Regions from separate parts of the Rhizobium sp. TRM95796 genome, predicted to be linked through region 1. Evidence: predicted binding sites of a transcription regulator. Region 1 holds the regulator's gene; each other region holds the start of a gene.

Region 1 (7,165 bases):
GGCTTTTGGTGCTGTTTGGGGCGCTGGTCACGGCCGGATTGATCTTTTCGACAGGCATCCAGCAATATGCGCTCGACCATCTCAAGGTGCGCGGGCCGGAATATGAACAGATCGTCTATGGCAAGGATTTGATCGCCGACATCCTGCCGCCGCCCTTGTTCGTCGTCGAAACATATATGCTGGCCACCGAGGGCATGTATCATCCGGAACGTGGTCCGGAAAATCTCGAAAAAATCGGCGCGCTGCACAAAGATTACATTGCGCGGCGAGATTTCTGGCGCGCGTCAGAACTGCCGGAATCCTTGAAGACCGAGCTTGAAACCGATGTCATCGCCACAGGCGACGCATTCTGGAGGATCATCGATCAAAAGATCAAGGACGCATTCAATTCCGCGGATCCAGATGCCCGCATGGCCGCGCTGGACGCGCTGATGGAGGCATTCTACACCCATCGAGACGCGGTAGCGAAGCTTGTCGATGCATCCAACGCCTATCTTGCGCAGGCGGAATCCAACGCCGACGCCAGTTCAGCCAAACTCACGGCGCTGGCCTTGTCTGCCGCCGGCGGCTCGATCCTGCTCTTCCTCGCCGGCCTTTGGGTGCTCAGGGCCCGCGCCGTCAAGCCTCTCGACGACATGAAAAGCTATATGGGAGTGCTGGCCAAAGGCGACTACAGCAAGGAGGTTCCCTTCGCGGGCCGCAGCGACGAGATTGGCGCGATGGCGCAGTCTGTTGCGATCTTCCGCAACAACGCCATGGAGCGCATCGACCAGCGCAAGCGTGACGAAGCGGCCAAGGCCGCTGAACTTGAGAAAGAACGCGTACTCGCGGCCGAGAAATCCCTCGATGATGAAAAACGTCGCTTCGTCATCGATCAGCTCACCGAGGGACTGTCGCAACTCGCCGGGGGGAATCTAGCCTATCGGATCGAACAGCCCTTCGACGTCGCCTATGAAAATCTGCGTCAGGCTTTCAACGGCAGCCAGTCCGCCCTGTCGGAATCCATGGCCAAGGTGACCGCGATCACGCAAGTGGTGCGAAACAGCGCTTTCGAGATTTCTTCCGCCACAGATCAATTGGCGCAGCGAACCGAACAGCAGGCGGCGACGGTGGAAGAGTCCGCCGCCGCGCTCGGTGAGGTATCCACCACCGTGCAATCGTCGGCAGCGCGCTCTCGAGAAGCCGGCAAGATGATGACCGAGGCGACGCAGTCCACCGAACGATCCGCCGCGATCGTCAAACAGGCGATCGCAGCGATGGAAGGCATTGCCGGCTCGTCGAGCCAGATCGGGCAAATCATCAACGTGATCGACGAGATCGCCTTCCAGACCAATCTCCTGGCGCTGAACGCCGGCGTCGAGGCGGCGCGCGCGGGCGAAGCCGGCAAGGGCTTCGCCGTGGTCGCCCAGGAAGTGCGGGAACTGGCGTCGCGCTCCGCCAATGCCGCCAAGGAAATCAAGGCGCTGATTTCGACCTCGACATCCCAGGTCAACAATGGTGTGTCGCTCGTCAACAAGACGGGCGAGGCTCTCAATGAAATCGCCTCCCGCGTCACCCGCGTGGCGGACATCATCAACGGCATTGGCGCATCCTCAGCCGAACAGTCGGACGCGATACGACAGATCGATGGATCCGTGCAGATGCTCGACCAGACGACCCAGCAAAACGCCGCGATGGTGGAGCAGACCTCCGCAGCCTGTCGGTCATTGAGCACGGAAGCCGACACGCTGAACAGCGTGCTGAGCGTCTTCCGTCTCGGCGCGAAACAGGCGCCGCTGACCGCGCCGGTTGCGATCGCCGCCATCGGCCAGACGCCGCGCGGCGGGAAACGAGAGACAGTGTCGCGCCCCTCCCCGGCCCGCGCCCTGGCCGGCCGGATCGCCAGCGCCTTCACCGGGCCGAGACAGGCGGCGGCGCAAGGCGGCGGCAATTGGGAGGAATTCTGACCGCCGCAAAAAACACTGGCCGGACGGGTTCGGCCAGTGGCGACAACCGCGAAAAACGAGGTCAGCCCTTGGCGATCGCGTCCAAAGCCAGCAGCTTTTCGAGCAGCGCCGGCATGTCCGGCAACTTGACCATGTTCGGACCATCGGACGGGGCGTTGTCGGGATCTTCATGGGTCTCGATGAACACGCCTGCCACGCCGACCGCCACGGCCGCGCGCGCGAGAACCGGCACCATGGTGCGGTCGCCGCCGCTCGATCCGCCCTGACCGCCCGGCTGCTGCACCGAATGGGTCGCGTCGAAGATTACCGGCGCGCCCATGGCGGCCATGATCGGCAGCGAGCGCATGTCGGAGACCAGCGTGTTGTAGCCGAAAGAAGCGCCGCGTTCGCAGAGCAGCGCATTGGGATTGCCGCTGCCGTTGATCTTGGCCAGCACGTTCTTCATGTCCCAAGGCGCGAGAAACTGCCCCTTCTTGACGTTGATCGCCCGGCCGGTCTTGGCGGCGGCCACGAGCAGGTCCGTCTGGCGGCAGAGGAAAGCCGGGATCTGCAGGATGTCGACCGTGGGCGACACGAGCGCGCACTGCTCTTCCGTATGGATGTCGGTCAGCACCGGAAAGCCGTATTCGGCCTTGAGATCTGCGAAGACTTCCATGGCCTTTTCCAGCCCGATGCCGCGCTTGCCGGTCAGCGAGGTGCGATTGGCCTTGTCGAAGGAGGATTTGTACACCAGGCCGATGCCGAGCGCATCGGCGAGTTCGACGAGTTTGCCGGCGATCATGAAGGCGTGGTCGCGGCTTTCCATTTGGCAGGGACCAGCGATGATCGACAGTCGGCCGGAATTGGAAAACGAGACCTTGCGGGAGCCTTCGCCCACCGTCACGGTGCTGTTGTTAGCGGTCATGAGTCATACCTCCGAAAATGCGAACGCGACGCCCTGCCCCGCCAAGGGCGGTACGAGCCGCAGGGGTCCGCGCCTGAAATAGCCGATGCCCGCACGCGTCAATATCGTGTCGAGTTCGACCATCGATGCCACCGAGAACATGATGAGACCACCCGTCAAGCCGGCATCCTCATGCAATTCGAGGCCATAGGTGTCCACAAATGCCGCCGGCGTCAAGACGGTCAGTCGCGCGCTCGCGAAAGACAGGCCATCGCCGCTCGCCGAGACGGTCGCGTCGCCACATGTCACCACCCGGAGAAATGACGAGACGTCGTGCGGATGCCGATGCACGAAGACCGCCTCGCGGATGCCGAGTACGCCGTTGTCATGGTCGGTCAGCGTCGTCCGACCGTTCGGGGGAACGTTGATGCGCTGGCAGGTGAAGGCGAAGACGCCGCCGGCGGGATCGGCCCCGGCGAAGGCCAAGCGAAAACCTGCCACCCCGCTGCTTCCATCCGGCAACACCATCGACCGCGAAAAATCCAGCATCTTTCCGGCCGAACACCCGTTCTCCGCGAAGGCGACGTGGTCCGAAGCGGCGTCCGCTGTTCCATAGACGACCGCCGAAAAGCCCTCGGCGCCGCGCGCGTCCCGAAAGGTGCGATCGCCGAGAACGAAGCGGTTGCCGGCTGCGGCGGCGTTTTCATAGCCATCTCGGTCGATGATCGCGAGCGGCTCCAAAAACGTCTGATCGGCGAAATAGACGCAGCAATTGCCGGTGCCGAACGGATGCAGTCCGTCTGGAGCGACCGTGAAGCCGAGCGCGGAAAGACGCTGCCTCGCCGTGATCAAATCGGCGACGGGCAGCACGAGGTGATCGAGCGGGCGCATGGGCGATGCCTTTCTGTTGCCGCGCCTCTCGCACGGGTCGGCGACGGAAGACAAGCCGCGAGACGTTTTCTTATGTCGCACCGGAAACGAATCGGCGTCGACGCGGTTACGAATATGCCGCCGAAGAGCGGACATTCCCAAGGAGACACCCGATGAAAAGACTCGTCAACCTCTCGCTCGCTTCCGCGCTCGCGCTCGCCAGCCTTTCAGGCGTCAGCCTGGCGCAGGACAACAACAATGGCGGGGCAAATTCCGGCGCTCAGAGCGGCCAAGCTGGAAAAAGCGGCGCCGGCGACAACAACGACCCCACCAGCACATCGCAAAACTGCCGCGACGACGCCGCGACTTCCGGCACCAACTGCCAGACCGACACCACCGCCCAGTAGAAATCCCATCGGCCTTCGGCGCGCCATGCGTCGGAGGTCGTCCCGGGCGGTATTCGCTCGGGCCCGGCTTAACCCGGGGAACCCCGCACCCAGCATCCGGGAAAACGCTTGCAGAACATAAAAAGAACAGATACCGTCTGTTCCAGATTTGTTTCTTGTGCGATTCCCGGGGGCGCGCCGATGCTGACCAGAAAACAACAGGAATTACTGCTGTTCATTCATGAGCGCATGAAGGAATCGGGTGTGCCCCCGTCCTTCGACGAAATGAAGGATGCGCTGGATCTCGCCTCGAAATCCGGCATTCATCGATTGATCACCGCGCTCGAGGAACGAGGTTTCATCCGGAGACTTCCAAACCGGGCGCGAGCGCTGGAAGTCATCAAACTTCCGGAGGCCTATTCGCCGAGCCTCAGGCCGCCGGCGGCGCGAGGTTTCTCCCCGAGCGTGATCGAGGGCTCTCTCGGAAAGCAGCAGCCGCAGACAGCGCCGAAAGCGGCGGCCAATGACGAGACGGGCTCAAGCGTAACCGTGCCCGTGATGGGTCGGATTGCAGCGGGCGTGCCGATCTCCGCGATACAGAACATCACGCACGACATCGCGGTGCCGATGTCGATGCTGGGCGCTGGCGAACATTATGCGCTCGAGGTTCGAGGCGACTCGATGATCGAGGCCGGCATTCTCGACGGCGACACGGTCATCATCCGCAATGGCTCGACCGCAAGTCCCGGCGATATCGTCGTCGCTCTGGTCGACGACGAGGAAGCTACGCTCAAGCGCTTTCGCCGCAAGGGAGCGTCCATTGCCCTCGAGGCGGCCAATCCAGCCTATGAAACACGCATTTTTGGCCCCGACAGAGTGAAGGTGCAGGGTAAACTGGTCGGCCTCATTCGTCGCTATCACTGAGAGAGCCGGAGACGGCCGGCGTCGTTTTTTCGGTTGTTATCCATAGCGGCTCGACTTCTTTCGGAACCGTTGCAGTTTCTCGCGCATTTGAATATGCAAAGCGTCGTACGGCCTCTTTTTTGTTAAATGGGGCCGCCTGACGAATGTTCTTGTCGACGAATTTCAGCAGTCGTCGTGCTTGACATTTTACCGCCAGAATCCCTGCTTAGCGGCTCTGGCGGCGCATCTGCGCCATCACACTGTTTCTGGGAGACTGCATTGAGCGACAACAAGAAGAAGGTAGCGCTGGTAACCGGCATCACCGGCCAGGACGGAGCCTATCTCGCGGAACTCCTGCTGAGCAAGGGCTACATTGTCCACGGCATCAAGCGCCGCTCCTCCTCCTTCAATACGAGCCGCATCGAGAACATCTATCAGGATCCGCATGAGGCCGACCAGCGCTTCATCCTGCATTACGGCGATATGACGGACTCGACCAACCTGATCCGCATCGTCCAGGAAGCCCAGCCGGACGAGATTTACAATCTCGCCGCCCAGAGCCATGTGCGCGTGTCCTTCGAGACGCCGGAATACACCGCCAATGCGGACGGCATCGGCACGTTGCGCCTGCTGGAAGCCATTCGTATTCTCGGCATGGAGAAGAAGACACGCTTCTACCAGGCTTCGACCTCCGAACTCTACGGTCTCGTGCAGGAAGTGCCGCAGCGCGAAACGACGCCTTTCTATCCGCGCTCGCCTTACGCAGCCGCGAAACTCTACTCCTACTGGATCGTGGTCAACTACCGCGAAGCCTATGGCATGCACGCCTCCAACGGCATCCTGTTCAACCATGAGAGCCCGCTGCGCGGCGAAACCTTCGTCACCCGCAAGATCACCCGCGCCGCCGCCGCCATCCGGCTCGGCAAGCAGGAAAAGCTCTATGTCGGCAATATCGACGCCAAGCGCGACTGGGGCCATGCCCGCGAATATGTCCGCGGCATGTGGATGATGCTGCAGCAGGAAGAGGCAGACGATTACGTGCTCGCCACCGGCGAGACCACCGAAGTCCGCCAGTTCATCACCTGGGCCTTCGAGGATGTCGGCATTCATCTGGAATGGAAGGGCGAAGGCGTCGACGAGAAGGGTTACGACACGCTGACCGGCAAGGTCGTGGTCGAGATCGATCCGCGCTATTTCCGCCCGACCGAAGTCGAGCTCCTGATCGGCGATCCGACCAAGGCGCAGACCAAGCTCGGCTGGAGACATGAGACGCCGGTGCGCGAACTCTGCCGCGAAATGGTCAATGAAGACCTCAAGGTCATGCAGACCGCCACCGTGATGAAGGAAGCGTGAGGCCGATGTATTCGCTCAGCGGGAAAAAGGTCTGGGTGGCCGGCCATCGCGGCATGGTGGGTTCCGCCATCGTAAGAAGGTTGGCGTCGGAAGGCGCGGAGGTTGTCACCGCCTCTCGCGCGGACGCCGATCTGCGCGACCAGGCGGCCACCACCGCCTGGATCGAGAAGACCAAGCCGGACGCGGTGTTTCTCGCCGCGGCCAAGGTCGGCGGCATTTTCGCCAACGACACCTACCCGGCCGATTTTCTCTATGACAACCTGATGATCGAGGCCAACATCATCCATGGCGCCCACAAAGTGGGCGTCGAAAAGCTGATGTTCCTGGGATCGTCCTGCATCTATCCGAAATTCGCGCCCCAGCCGATCACCGAGGATGCGCTGCTGACCGGCGCGCTGGAGCCGACCAATGAATGGTACGCGATCGCCAAGATCGCCGGCATCAAGCTCTGCGACGCCTATCGCAAGCAGCATGGCTCCGATTTCATCTCGGGCATGCCGACCAATCTCTATGGTCCCGGCGACAATTTCGATCTCAATTCCAGCCATGTGATGCCGGCGCTGATCCGCAAGGCGCATGAGGCGAAGCTCTCGGGCGCGCCCTCGATCACCGTCTGGGGCACCGGCACGCCGCGCCGCGAATTCCTGCATGTCGACGACTGCGCCGACGCCTGCGTGCATCTGATGAAGACGCATTCGGAGGCCGGTCACGTCAATATCGGCTCGGGCGAGGACATCACCATCCTCGATCTGACCAGACTGGTCTGCGACGTCGTCGGCTTCGAGGGCGAGATTGTCCATGATCTGACCAAGCCGGATGGAACG
Region 2 (7,165 bases), on a different contig from region 1:
GGCGGATCTGGGCCTGATCAACACCTGGGCCGGCATCGTCCTGCCGCAGCTCATCCACCCGGTCATCATCATCGTCTACAAGCAGTTCTTCGACGGCGTGCCGAAGGAGTTTCGCGAGGCCGCCGTCATGGACAACGCCTCGGAATGGCGGATCCTCACCCGCGTCTATATCCCGATGAACTGGGGTGTCACGACCGCGCTGTCGATCGTCTGCTTCATCTGGTCGTGGAACTCGTTCCTGTGGCCGTTCCTCGCGGTGACCAAGACGGATATGATGACGATCACGGTGGGCATAACCCAGGTCAACGACGCTTTCGGCGTCTACTACGCCAGACAGCTCACCGCGGCGGTGCTGGCGGGCCTGCCGGTCGCCCTGGCCTATCTCGTCTTCCAGCGGCGCGTCACGGAAGCCATCACCCTGTCGGCCGGCATTAAGGGCTAGCCGGTGTCGTCTCGGACTGTGCGGACCCCGTCGAAACGGGGCCGCGCCTCTCCCTCAGACCGCCTGATAGGATCGTCCGTCGGCGTCGAACAGATGAATGGCGGACGTGTCCAGCGCCACGCGAACGCGATCGCCGGGCCGCACCTGGGAGCGTCCGCTATCTTGGGCGATGAACGGCGACCCGTCCTCGAGCGTGCAATAGGCCAGCGTGCGCTCGCCGAGCTGCTCGACGACATCGACCTTGGCTTCGGTCGAAGGGCGGGCGGGATCATCCTCGCCCGTGACGATCCGCACGGATTCGGGCCGGATGCCGAGATCGAACTTGCCCGGGGCCGGAACCGGCGCTTCGATCTCCAGCTGGAAGCCGTTCGGAAACCGGATGGGCGTACGGCCGCTGCGGACCACGTCGACGGAAAGGAAATTCATCCCCGGGCTTCCTATGAAGCCGGCGACGAAGCGCGACGCGGGCTTGAGATAGACCTCCATCGGTGTGCCGATCTGCTCGATCTTGCACTGATTGAGCACCACGATCCGGTCGGCGAGCGTCATGGCTTCCGTCTGATCATGGGTGACGTAGATCATGGTGGACTTCAGGCGCTGGTGGAGCTGGGCGAGTTCGACCCGGGTCCGCACCCGCAACGCCGCGTCGAGGTTCGACAGCGGCTCGTCGAACAGGAACGCTTTCGGCTCCTTGACGATGGCCCGGCCGATCGCCACGCGCTGTCTCTGGCCGCCGGACAATTGTGCGGGCTTTCGGGAGAGCAAATGCTCCATTTCGAGCATGCGCGCGGCCGTCGTCACGCGCGTCTCGATCTCGGTCTTGTCCACCCCGATGTTTTCGAGGCCGAAGGCCATGTTGTCCCGGACGCTCATATGCGGATAGAGGGCGTAATTCTGGAACACCATGGCGATGTTGCGCTGGCCGGGAGGCAGGGTGTCGCTGCGGACGCCGCCGATGGTCAGGGCGCCGGAATCGATCGTTTCGAGGCCGGCGATCATCCGCAGGAGCGTGGATTTCCCCGATCCGGACGGGCCGAGGAACACGACCAATTCTCCGGCGTTCACCGTCAACGATATGTCTCGGATCACCGAGACCGAGCCGAAGCTCTTCGATATGTTTTCCAAGCGTATTTCGGCCATGCACTCCTCCACGAGTTCGCATCATTTTTCCCGATATGTATCGCAAGTCAAGATATAGATCGGTTCATTTCAGCGTTTCGGGCCCCTCGGCTGATGTCGGTCATGCTTTCGCCGTCGACGGCGCGTCAATTGGCGCCTCGTTCAGCCTGGCGGCTTCGCATAGGCGCCGCCGTCTTACGGCTCGCTATCGATCTATCGAGGAGTTTGAACCCATGCAGAAAAACGAAACCGATCCGTTCGGCGTGGCGGCTGGGGCGAGGAAGCTGGCGATCGATACGGTGCTGAAGGCGCTGATCGAGCATGCCGCAAGGAATGACCCGACGATCAAAGACCGGATCGTCGCGGACATCGATGTCTATCTCGAGGCGCTTCCAGAGTCCGAGCTGGAAGACCAATTCGCCAAATGGACCCGGGCTTACATCGCCGCTCTCGTCCAGCCTGGAAATTGACCTCGGGTCGTGGAGCGGCTCGAAGAGCGTCCCACGGCGCGCCGGTTGCCCGTCACCTGTTTGCCCGTTTTCGCTACAAGCCCGCAAAATCCAGCTGCGCCTGCGTCGGTTGGCTTTTCTCGCCCAGATTCGAGAGAGTAACCCCCAACAATCGCACCGGTTTGCGAAACGGAAACGCCGTCTCGATCAATTGTCTGGCGATCTGCTCGATGTCTTGGTGGTCGGAGAGCGGTCGTTCGATCGTCCGGCTGCGGGTGATCTGCTGAAAGTCGGAAAACTTGATCTTGACCGTCACGGTCTTGGCGCTGATCCGGTGTTTCTCGCAATAGGCCCAGACCTTGCCGACGAGGGGCGTAATCTCACGCTGAGCGTCATTCAGGGCGACGAGATCCTCCGCGAAGGTGTCCTCAGCGCCCACAGACTTCCGCTCCCGATCCGGCTTGACCTGTCGGTTGTCGACGCCGCGGGCGATGCCGTAGAAGTAGGGGCCGGATTTGCCGAAATGCGCTGCGAGGAATTCGAGCGACTTCGCCTTGAGGTCAGCTCCGGTCTCGATGCCGAGCCGATGCATCTTCTCGGCCGTGGCGGGGCCGACGCCATGGAACTTGCTGACGGCAAGGCTCTCGACGAAGGCGGGGCCGTTCTTGGGCGTGATCACCGCCTGGCCATTCGGCTTGTTGAGGTCCGACGCCATCTTGGCCAGGAACTTGTTGTAGGAGATGCCGGCCGAGGCGTTGAGGCCCGTCGTCGCCTTGATGCGGGCGCGGATCTCCTCGGCGATCTCGGTGGCGATCGGCATGGACTTGAGGTTGTCGGTAACGTCGAGATAGGCCTCGTCCAGCGACAGCGGCTCGATCAGCGGCGTGTAGTCGGCGAAAATCTCGCGGATCTGCTGCGACACGGCGCGGTAGACCTCGAAACGCGGCTTGACGAAGATAAGGTTAGGGCATTTCCGCGCCGCAGTGACTGACGGCATGGCCGAGCGGACGCCGAAGGCGCGCGCCTCATAGCTCGCGGCCGCCACCACGCCGCGCGCCGCAGCCCCGCCGACCGCGACGGGCTTTCCGCGCAGGTCCGGATTATCACGCTGCTCAACGGAGGCGTAGAAGGCGTCCATGTCGACATGGATGATCTTGCGCAGGGGCGCCGGCGACAGATCCCTCATGGCAGGCGGCTCCCGGTCTCGTCTCTCAGGTCCACATCGAGCGCATGCGTGCGCCGACATCGATGCGGATCTGTTTGGCGCTGCGCTCGCTGGCGGCCGCACTCACCTTGGGCCATGCGCTGGTTTCGAAGAATTGTAGCAGCGTCGCCGGAATGAAGCGGGTGCGCGCGGCGTAGACATGCCGATCGCCCTGGGCGTTCTGGCCATGGGTGAAGAAGCGCTGCGGCGTGACCAGATGCAGGCTGTCGCGGGGGCGCGTCATGCCGACATAGAGCAGGCGGCGCTCTTCCTCTAGCTCCGCCGTTGTGCCCGTTCCGAGATCGGAGGGAATACAGCCGTCGACGACATTCAGCATGAAGACCGAGCGCCATTCCTGTCCCTTGGCGGAATGGATGGTCGAGAGGATCAGATAGTCCTCATCAAGCAGCGGCACGCCCGCCTGGTCGCTGGTGGCGTCTGGTGGGTCGAGCGTCAGTTCAGTGAGGAAGCGCTCGCGATTGGCGTAGCCGGAGGCAATCTGCTCAAGCTGCAGAAGATCGGCTTTGCGCGTATCAGCATCTTCATGAATGCGGTCGAGATGCGGCTCATACCAGGTGCGCGCCAACCCGATCTCGGCGGGCCAGCCCGCTTCGGATTTTCTGAGGGCGGCGACCAGCGTGGTGAAGTTGGGCCAGTCCTCGCCGCTCTTGGGCGGGGGAGGCAGTTCCATCAAGGACAGCAGCGGCTCCGGATCGGCGGCGATCGTGTCGAGAATGCGGGCCGCCGTTTGCGGTCCGATACCCGGCAACATCTGCAGGAGACGAAAGCCCGCCACGCGGTCACGCGGGTTCTGGGCGAAGCGCAGCACCGCTAGCATGTCCTTGACATGGGCGCTGTCGAGAAACTTCAGCCCGCCGAACTTGACGAAGGGAATGTTGCGACGGGTCAGCTCGACTTCGAGCGGGCCGCTGTGATTGGACGCCCGGAACAACACGGCCTGCTGCTTGAGCGGCACGCCCACCTCGCGATTGGCCAGCACCTGCGCGACGATATAGCCAGCCTGATCCGTCTCGTCCTTCACTGTCACCAGAACGGGGCGTTGTTCGGACTGCCTGTCGGTCCAGAGGTTCTTGGTGAAGCGCTCGCGGGCGAGATCAATGACGCCGTTGGCGGCGGCGAGGATGGGGGCGGTGGAGCGGTAGTTGCGGTCAAGCGTGATGACGTCGGCTGGCTTGGGCGAGAAGGCGTCGGGAAAGTCGAGGATGTTGCGGATGGTGGCGGCGCGGAAGGAATAGATCGACTGGGCGTCATCGCCGACCACGGTCAGGCCGCGTCCGCCGGGCTTCAGCGCCATCAGGATCGAGGACTGCAGGCGATTGGTGTCCTGATACTCATCCACCAGCACATGATCGAAACGACCGCCGACATCCTCGGCAATATCAGGATCAGAGACCATCTGCGCCCAGTAGAGCAGCAGATCGTCATAATCGAGCACGTTCTGCGCCTGCTTGGCCTCGACATAGCCAGCAAAAAGCTGCTTGAGTTCGCTCTCCCATTCGAGCACCCAGGGATAGGCCGTCTTCAGCACCTCACCGAGGCTGCTCTCGGAATTGACCACCCGGGAATAGATCGCCAGGCACGTCCCCTTGGTCGGAAAGCGGTTCTGGGTCTTGGAGAAGCCGAGATCATGACGGACGATGTTCATGAGGTCGGCGCTGTCTTCACGATCATGGATGGTGAAATCGACATTGAGCCCGATCTGCTCGGCATAGATCCTGAGAAGCCGCGCCCCGATGCCGTGGAAGGTGCCGGACCAGGCGAGCGCATCGGTCATGATGGCGGCGTTGTCGCCCAGCACCTGACGGCAGATCCGCTCGACGCGGCGGGCCATCTCAGAGGCCGCGCGGCGCGAGAAGGTCATGAGCAGGATGCGGCGGGGATCTGCGCCATTCACGATGAGATGGGCGACCCGATGCGCCAACGTGTTGGTCTTGCCGGAACCGGCGCCGGCGATGATCAGCAGCGGTCCGCCGATCCCTGCATCGGCCAAGCCCACGCCATGCTCGACGGCCTCACGCTGGCGATCATTCAGTTTCTCGAGATAGGCAGCAGTCATCGATCCCCACGCAGGCTGTCCGGACCGGCGGGATGATTCTTTTTGCCGGAACGAAAATAGAACATAGCAAGGTTGATCGGGTGTGTGAACCGGGCTCGCGCGGGCGCCGGTCAATTTGCCGAAGGCGGAAGGTCGCAACGCCGTCCGCGCACTCTGAGAGCCGCGTGATTACGGTGCGAACTGAAATTGCTCGAACCGTCCGAGCGCCGCCTCGACAGCAGACCGTTCCTCCGGACTTTCTTCGCCGAAGCGCGTCCATTTATTGATCAGCAGCGTCTTGGTTTTCCGCTCCGCCTTGATGTCGATGGCTGCAACGATACGCCCGTCATAGAGGACCGGAAGCGCGAAATACCCCAAAACCCGTTTTTCGGCAGGCACATAGGCCTCGAATCGATGCGCGTAGCCGAAGAAGAGTTCGAGACGTTTGCGTTGGATGACCAAGGGATCGAAGGGGGATAGGACATGCGCCTCCGGCTCCCGCCGCACGAAGCGCTTCTCCAAGGCCTCGGGCGCAGCCCAATGCTCTGTCCGATCGCCCTTGAGGATTACGGGCGTAAGCGAGCCTGCGGCGACGCGCTCTTCGATCAGCGCCCGGATGGCCGGCTTGCGCCCTGCATCGAGATGACACACGGAGTCGAGGCTGATGATGCCTTGCGCCCGCAGCGCCCGCTCCAGCACATAGACATCGACCTCGCCGGCTGAGGCCGGTTCGGGCGATTGCGTCCATCCGAAATGTCTGGCGGTCAAGTCGTAGCTTTTCAGCATGCCCGAGCGTGCGCATACCGTCAGGGAGCCGTCGAAAAAGGCTTTGGACAATACCTTCCTGCTCGGCTTGCGGCTGGCCCAGGCGTGATCCTTCTCGACGAGGACATCATCCTCGATGTCGCGGATGGAGATCGGTCCCTCGCGATCGATGCGTTCCAGCAGACGCCGCGTATCGTCTTCCAGCACCGTGGGATAGTGCAGATGCGGCGACGCCTTGCGCGCAAGCATCGCCGGCATGAAGAAGCGATAGTCTTCGCTGGCGATATAGGCGAGGGCATGCGCCCAATATTCGAAAACGCCCCTGGTCTTCGACTGAGCCTTGTGAAGATCGCTGCGGCTATAGGTCGGCAGCCGTGTGAAGAGAATATGGTGATGGCAACGCTCCACGACGTTGATCGTGTCGATCTGAACGTAACCGAGGTGACGGACCAGGTCGGTCACCGCCTTCGGCCCCTTGCCTGAAACGATGCGTCGTCCAAACCCCTGTGCGTCGAGCCAGATCCGACGCGCGCGATGACGCGAAATCTCCTTCGGTTCGACGCTCCCGACTTTGACGTTTCTCATGCTCTCAGCACCGATTTCTCTTCAAGCGAAATTCTCTGCGGCGGCCCGACATGCCCCAGAACCAGCCGATGTCGATTGGCGCTGAGAGAATCAAGATCAGGAACAGAGTGAGAACGTAACGGTTTTTAAGATCGATGTGAATTGTCGGCAATCGGAAGCGATTGGAAATCCCGGATGGTTTCTCTGCTTGACTCCTAAAACAAACAAGAACAAAATAGGAACATAATCCGCAGTGCGGAACCCAATCCTATCTCGTGAAAGGAGACGTCCCATGGCGACATCGGCGGTCGAACAATTGCGTCTTGATCTCGGCGCTATCGCCCCGGAAGAGGCGGATCAGGCGCAGGTGGACATCATCGCCAGCGTGCTCGATTTCTACCAGGGCGACTATCGCAAGGCGATCGAGGAACTGCTACTCGACGCTGACTTCCTGCGCGATCAGCTCTACACCGCATCATGCCTCATCAGCCACGGCATCGGCCGGGGATGGAGGCCGCGTTATGAACGGCTGTGAGGCGCGACATGCGGCACGCGCGCTCCATTCT
Region 3 (7,165 bases), on a different contig from region 1:
ACCTCCAGCACCACGGCGGCGTCGGGTTTCAGCACGCCGCTCTCGATCGTGGCGTAATGCACGAACAGGCCGTCGCCCTTCTTCAGCGTATCGGACACGACAGCCTTGCCGCCCTCGAACAGGATCTCGCCGGTGTCGCCCATCTGGCCGCCGGACTCGCCGTAGAATGGCGTCTGGTTGACGACGATCTGCACCGCCTCGCCGGCGGAGGCCGCCTCGATGCAGGCCCCATCGCGCACCAGCGCCTGAACCACGCCTTCGGCGCGCTCGGCGTCGTAGCCCAGGAATTCCGTCGCGCCCTTCTCTTCCTTGATTTCAAACCAGACCGCTTCCGTCGCGGCTTCGCCCGAGCCGGACCAGTTGGCGCGGGCTTCGGCCTTCTGACGCGCCATGGCTTTCGAGAAGCCGTCGGTGTCGACGCCGATATTCTTCTGGCGCAGGGCGTCCTGGGTCAGGTCGAGCGGGAAGCCATAGGTGTCGTAGAGCTTGAAGGCGGTCTCGCCGTCGAGTTCCGAGCCTTCGCCCAGTCCGGAAACAGCGTCGTTGAGCAGGCCCAGTCCGCGCTCCAGCGTCTTGCGGAAGCGGGTTTCCTCGAGCTTCAGAGTTTCGGTTATGAGAGATTCCGCGCGGACGAGCTCCGGATAGGCGCCGCCCATTTCCTGCACCAGCGCCGGCACCAGCTTGTACATCAGGGGATCGCGCGCGCCGAGCAGCTGGCCGTGGCGCATGGCGCGACGCATGATGCGGCGGAGCACATAGCCGCGCCCCTCGTTCATCGGCAGCACGCCGTCGGCGATCAGGAAGGCGGAGGAGCGCAGATGATCGGCGATGACGCGGTGGCTGGCGCGACGCTCGCCCTGGTCGTCCGTTCCCGTGGCGTGCATGGACGCCTCGATCAGCGCACGAAACAGGTCGGTGTCGTAATTGTCGTGCTTGCCCTGAAGCAGCGCGGAGATGCGTTCCAACCCCATGCCGGTGTCGATCGAAGGACGCGGGAGATTGACGCGCTCCTCCTTGGTCACCTGTTCATATTGCATGAAGACGAGGTTCCAGATCTCGATGAAGCGGTCGCCGTCTTCATCGGCCGAACCCGGAGGCCCGCCCCAGATATGGTCGCCATGGTCGTAGAAGATCTCGGAGCACGGACCGCAGGGGCCGGTGTCGCCCATCGCCCAGAAATTGTCCGAGGTCGGAATGCGGATGATGCGGTCGTCGGAGAGGCCGGCGATCTTCTTCCAGAGGCCGAAAGCTTCGTCATCGGTGTGGTAGACGGTGACCAGCAGGCGCTTGGCGTCGATGCCGTATTCCTTGGTGATCAGGTTCCAGGCGAGCTCGATGGCGCGTTCCTTGAAATAGTCGCCGAAGGAGAAATTGCCGAGCATCTCGAAGAAGGTGTGGTGACGCGCGGTGTAGCCGACATTGTCGAGGTCGTTATGCTTGCCGCCGGCGCGCACGCATTTCTGGGCGGTGGCCGCCGTGGAATAAGGGCGCGATTCCAGGCCGGTGAAGACGTTCTTGAACTGCACCATGCCGGCATTGGTGAACATCAGCGTCGGGTCGTTGCGGGGCACGAGCGGAGACGACGCCACGATTTCGTGGCCGTTCTTGCCGAAATAATCCAGAAATGCGGAGCGGATTTCGTTCACGCCACTCATTTTATGCCCTTTGCGCTTGTATGCCCGGTGTTCCGGCCGTTTTTTGGTCAACGGCTTTTATCGTTCAGCCTTGCTCATGTCCAGAAAAACAAGACCGGCGCCGGGACTTGTCCCGACGCCGGCTGAAGAACTGAAAATCGTGGAAGATCAAGCTTCCAGCGCGTCGTCGCCCTCGCCCGGCTCCGGACCGCCATTCTCCAGGAAGCGGTCGGCGATCAGGCCGGCGTTCTGGCGCAGCGACAGTTCGATCTCGCGGGCGAGGTCCGGATTGTCACGCAGGAAGGACTTGGCGTTCTCACGGCCCTGGCCGAGACGCTGGCTGTTGTAGGAGAACCAGGCGCCCGACTTTTCGACGATGCCGGCCTTGACGCCGAGATCGACCAGTTCGCCGGTCTTGGACACGCCTTCGCCATACATGATGTCGAACTCGACCTGCTTGAAAGGCGGGGCCATCTTGTTCTTGACCACCTTGACGCGGGTCTGGTTGCCGACGACTTCGTCGCGCTCCTTGACCGAGCCGATGCGGCGGATGTCGAGACGAACCGAGGCGTAGAATTTCAGCGCATTGCCGCCGGTGGTGGTTTCGGGCGAACCGAACATGACGCCGATCTTCATGCGGATCTGGTTGATGAAGATGACCATGCAGTTGGAGCGCGAGATCGAGGCGGTCAGCTTGCGCAGCGCCTGGCTCATCAAGCGAGCCTGGAGACCCGGCAGGCTGTCGCCCATTTCGCCTTCGATTTCGGCGCGCGGCGTCAGCGCCGCGACGGAGTCGACCACGAGCACGTCGATCGCGCCGGAGCGCACCAGCGTGTCGGTGATTTCCAACGCCTGCTCGCCGGTGTCGGGCTGCGAGATCAAGAGGTTTTCGAGATCGACGCCGAGCTTGCGGGCATAGACCGGATCCAGCGCGTGTTCGGCGTCGACGAAGGCGCAGATGCCACCCTTCTTCTGCGCTTCGGCGATGGTCTGCAGCGCCAGCGTCGTCTTACCGGAGCTTTCCGGGCCGTAGATTTCGACGATGCGGCCCTTGGGCAGACCACCGATGCCGAGCGCGATATCGAGGCTCAAGGAGCCGGTCGACACGGTTTCGATCTCGACGACATTCTCGTTCGAGCCCAGGCGCATGATCGAACCCTTGCCGAAGGACCGTTCGATCTGGGACAGGGCCGCGTCCAGTGCCTTGCTTTTATCCACTGATTTTTCCTCTACGAGTCGCAATGTGTTCTGGGCCATGTCATCCACCTTTAGGTTATCCGGGCTGGCGAAGCAATGCAGTCTATGTACACGCTTTGTTCTGTTGTTGCAAGATAACCCCAAGCAATTGAAGCGAAATAGTTTTCTCCGCCATGTTCCTTTTTTGTTTTCGCGGGTGTTTTCAAGAGGTTCCGTCTCAGGCCGCGCTTGCGGCGGAACGCGCCTCCCGGCTAAGATGATTCGAAAATCGGGGTATTCTGGAATGACCGCAATTCTGGCGCTGGGCGGCGCCCATATCGATCGACGGGGCCGCATTTCCGGCGAGACGGCGCCCGGCGCCTCCAATCCCGGCTCGTGGCGGCAGGAGGCCGGCGGCGGCGTGTTCAACGCGGCGCGCAACCTGTCGCGCCTCGGCCATCGCGTGACGCTGATCTCGCCGCGCGGCGGCGACGCCGAGGGCGAAGCCGTGGCGATCGCGGCGGAGGCGGCCGGCGTCGTCGACCGGCCCTTCACCTTCCTCGATCGCCGAACGCCCAGCTACACCGCCATTCTGGAGCGCGACGGCAATCTGGTGATCGCGCTCGCGGACATGGAGCTCTACAGGCTGTTTTCGCCTCGCCGGCTGTCGGTGCGCGCGGTGCGCGACGCGTTCGACGCCACCGACGCCGTCCTCACCGACGCCAACCTGCCGGAAGATACGCTTGCGGTGATCGCCGCCATGGGCCGACGGCTCGGCAAGACGGTGGCGGCGATCGGCATCTCGCCCGCCAAGATCGTGAGGTTTGCCAATGCGCTTGCCGATCTCGATTTCCTGTTCATGAACGAGGCGGAAGCCAAAGCGCTGTCCGGCCGGCAGATCGATGATTTCAGGCGCTGGCCCGATGTGATGACCGGGCTCGGCCTCCGGGGCGGCGCCATCACCCGCGGCGGCCGCGAAGCCGTGGCCTGGATGGGCGGGGAAAGCGCTTGCCTCGCTCCGCCGGCGCTGGCCTCGATCGGCGACGTCACCGGCGCAGGCGACGGCTTCGCCGCCGGATTTCTCGACGCGGCGCTCTCCGGCGCATCGCTGGACGCCTGCCTGAAATCGGCCACCGCCACGGCGCGCATCGCGCTCGAAAGCGAGATGGCGGCGTCGGAGGCGCTCAGCCGTTCGCTGCTCGCCTCCACCCTCGCCCTTGTGCCGGAAGCGGAAATATTGTTGTAAGCCTCTTTTAGAAACCAGTCAGGAACGCCCATGTCCAGCCACAAGCTCCCGATCACCTATTCGGCGGAGGTCGCCGTCGCCAAGTCCGAGGGCCGGGCTCTCGTCGCGCTCGAATCCACCATCATCACCCATGGCATGCCCTATCCCGGCAATCTCGCCATGGCCCGCAGCGTCGAAGCGATCATCCGGGCCGAGGGCGCGGTTCCCGCCACCATCGCCGTGATCAACGGCGTTCTGCATGTCGGCCTCGACGAGCAGGAGCTCGAACAGCTGGCGCAGACCCCGGATGCGATGAAGCTGTCGCGCGCCGATCTCGCTTTCGCCATGGCGGAAGGCCGCACAGGCGCGACCACCGTGGCCGCCACGATGATCTCCGCAGCCGGAGCGGGCATCAAGGTGTTCGCCACCGGCGGCATCGGCGGCGTCCATCGCAAGGCCGAGGAGACCTTCGACATTTCGGCGGATCTGGAGGAGCTGTCCCGCACCGGCGTCATCGTCGTCTGCGCCGGCGCCAAGGCCATTCTCGATGTTCCCAAGACGCTGGAAGTGCTGGAAACCAAAGGCGTTCCGGTTGTCACCTTCGGGCAGGACGATTTTCCCGCCTTCTGGTCGCGCCGATCTGGCCTCAAGAGCCCGCTCCGTCTCGACAGCCCCACAGCCATCGCGCGGTTCCAGAAGATGCGCGACGAACTCGGCATCCATGGCGGCATGCTGATCGGCAACCCGGTGCCGTTAGACAAGGAAATCGAACGCGAAGAAATGGAAATCTACATCAATCGCGCCCTCGACAACGCCGAAGCCGACGGCATCGCGGGCAAGGCGGTGACGCCCTATCTTCTGTCGAGCATATTCGACATCACCGAGGGTCGCAGCCTGGAAACCAATATCGCGCTGGTGGAAAACAACGCCCGCCTCGCCGCCCGCATCGCGCTGGCGCTGAACGACTGATCGGCGCGTCCCGCATAGCAGCCGCGTCGATCACGCGGCTGTGCATCGCCCGCCAACCGCTCTTCGACCAATCAGAAAAATTGAAGCTTTGTTGACGGTTCGCTGAAGTTTATGTACAGATGAAGAACATTCAGCGAACAAGTGGAGCTCGCATGTCTCTCGACCGCCGAATATCCCTGATCACCCTGGGCGTCGAAGACGTGGCGCGCTCCACCGCTTTTTATGAGAGGCTCGGCTGGAGCAAATCCGGTGCCAGCCAGGACGCCATCACCTTCATCCAGCTCAAGGGCGTAACCCTGGCGCTTTTTTCGCGGCAGTCGCTGGCCGAAGACGCCCATGTCGACAATACGGCGCGTGGATTTTCGGGCGTCACCCTCGCGCACAACGTCACCAGCGAGCGCGGCGTCGACGCCGTTTACAAATTCGCCCTATCCTGCGGCGCAACTGCGGTGAAAGAGCCCGAGAAAGTGTTCTGGGGCGGCTATTCCGGTTATTTCGCCGATCCCGACGGGCATCTCTGGGAAGTGGCCTACAATCCCTTCGTCACGATGGACGCCGAGGGACATCTGGTCCTCGACGCCTGAGCTTCCCCCGTCAGAAGCAGAAGGGTTCGCCCGGGTCACAATCGGACGGCACGCAGTGGCGCATGCGGCAGCTGTCGGTGTCCGCCGCCGGGATGCTCATGGTCTCGACCATCTGGCGGTTGCCGCAAGACGAAACGGAGCTGATATAGCGGTCGTAGAGCGTGAGGCCGGGCTTGTTTCGCGAGGGATAGCGAATGATCGCCACGCCGTTCTCCTCGACGATCCGACGCAGACTTTCACAGCTGTGCTTCAGGGCGTTGACCCGCACCGGATCGGCGAGCGTCGCAGTCGGCAAAAGCAGGAGAGCGGCGAGAATTGTTGCGCGCATGGTCTTTTCTCCTTCAGCCGCGGTTCCTATGTCCTGATGACGTGATGCTTCAGGAGGAACGCGCATGAACCATGATTCTTACGATCCGAAAACCATCAGGGATCTGCTTGGTTCCGTGAAGACCATCGCCGTGGTCGGCGCTTCGGCCAATCCCGCGCGGCCGAGCTTCGGCGTCATGCGGTTTCTCATCGACAAGGGCTACAAGGTCATACCGGTCAATCCCGGCCACGCGGGCGGAGAGATTCTCGGGCAGACGGTCTATGCCCGGCTCTCCGAGATACCGGACACGATCGATATGGTCGACGTGTTCCGCGCCGCCGACCAACTGTCGGGCGTGATCGACGAGGCGCTCGCGCTCGCCCCGAAGCCCAAGGCCATTTGGGGCCAGTTGTCCGTGCGCGACGACAAGGCGGCGGAAAAGGCGGAGGCCGCAGGCGTCACGGTGATCATGGACCGGTGCCCCGCGATCGAGTATCCGCGTCTCTTCGGCTGACGGCGGCCGCTTCTCGTTTTTCTCGGGTTATTCCGACAACATCATCGGCTGCGCCCGAAGCGCATTCATCACGTCGGCGTTTTCGCAATAGTCGCGATAATGTTCGGAGATGGAGCCGTCGGAGAGATGCGACCGGCAATCGCCCTTGGCGCTGCACCGGGCGCAGGCCACCTGCATGTCGCGAAAATTGCGCGGGTTGAATTCCCTGACGGCGTCCGGATCGATGTTCAGCGCCTTCATCAGCGCCAGCATTTCGTCCGAGCCATGCGGCCCGGCCTTGATGACGTCGACCAGTTGCAGCGTGGTCATGCCGCAGTCGCTGGCGACGTCTTCGAGATCCTGATAGCTCAGCCGCGCGATCTCGTCGAGTTCGGCCGAGATCTGCATGCGGTCGCGCCACCAGGTCGAGACCGTGTCGATAACCGAGTGCGCGGCGAGTGGCATGTTCATGGCGTCCCCCAAAGACAAGAATGCGATGGGGGACATTCTCCATCCGATTTCGGGACGACGCATTGACATCGGTCAAGCCGCCGGACGCCTCAGCTTCGCTGGTAAAGTTCCTGCATGATGATGCGCTGGCTGATCGCCGCATCCTGCCGCGCGATCGCCTCGGCCAGGCCGGCATGCGTGCTCAGGCGCTCGGCGATATCGAACATCATATTGGCGGCGAGAATATTGGTCCGGCATTCCTCGACGGGATCGAGCCCGCCGTGATCGGGGAACGTGTCGAAATAGATGGCCTTGTCATAACCGCTG

Evidence for each region. The regulator LexA, encoded in region 1, represses DNA repair genes until DNA is damaged. The targets are predictions, from matches to a motif close to TGTTCNNNNTGTGTTCNG.
Region 2: OCK01_RS12930 (ATP-dependent helicase) is a predicted target of LexA. The motif match lies at 5,338-5,355, and genes of this name have one in related genera.
Region 3: recA (recombinase RecA) is a predicted target of LexA. The motif match lies at 3,006-3,023, and genes of this name have one in related genera.

Annotation. Positions count from the first base shown of each region.
Region 1 is NZ_JAOXHE010000001.1:134,981-142,145, forward strand. Features, by position in the region: gene OCK01_RS00705 (methyl-accepting chemotaxis protein) at 1-1,946, shown strand, start outside; gene kdsA (3-deoxy-8-phosphooctulonate synthase) at 2,008-2,850, opposite strand; gene OCK01_RS00715 (VOC family protein) at 2,854-3,720, opposite strand; gene OCK01_RS00720 (hypothetical protein) at 3,873-4,106, shown strand; gene lexA (transcriptional repressor LexA) at 4,287-5,009, shown strand; gene gmd (GDP-mannose 4,6-dehydratase) at 5,268-6,341, shown strand; gene fcl (GDP-L-fucose synthase) at 6,347-7,165, shown strand, end outside.
Region 2 is NZ_JAOXHE010000005.1:315,931-323,095, forward strand. Features, by position in the region: gene OCK01_RS12910 (carbohydrate ABC transporter permease) at 1-442, shown strand, start outside; gene OCK01_RS12915 (ABC transporter ATP-binding protein) at 497-1,582, opposite strand; gene OCK01_RS12920 (hypothetical protein) at 1,795-2,031, shown strand; gene dinB (DNA polymerase IV) at 2,105-3,196, opposite strand; gene OCK01_RS12930 (ATP-dependent helicase) at 3,222-5,291, opposite strand; gene OCK01_RS12935 (winged helix-turn-helix domain-containing protein) at 5,460-6,620, opposite strand; gene OCK01_RS12940 (hypothetical protein) at 6,892-7,134, shown strand; gene OCK01_RS12945 (hypothetical protein) at 7,143-7,165, shown strand, end outside.
Region 3 is NZ_JAOXHE010000002.1:170,152-177,316, forward strand. Features, by position in the region: gene alaS (alanine--tRNA ligase) at 1-1,655, opposite strand, end outside; gene recA (recombinase RecA) at 1,803-2,891, opposite strand; gene OCK01_RS06920 (carbohydrate kinase family protein) at 3,115-4,056, shown strand; gene OCK01_RS06925 (pseudouridine-5'-phosphate glycosidase) at 4,087-5,004, shown strand; gene OCK01_RS06930 (VOC family protein) at 5,157-5,588, shown strand; gene OCK01_RS06935 (hypothetical protein) at 5,599-5,916, opposite strand; gene OCK01_RS06940 (CoA-binding protein) at 5,981-6,409, shown strand; gene OCK01_RS06945 (DUF6455 family protein) at 6,437-6,859, opposite strand; gene OCK01_RS06950 (TIM barrel protein) at 6,949-7,165, opposite strand, start outside.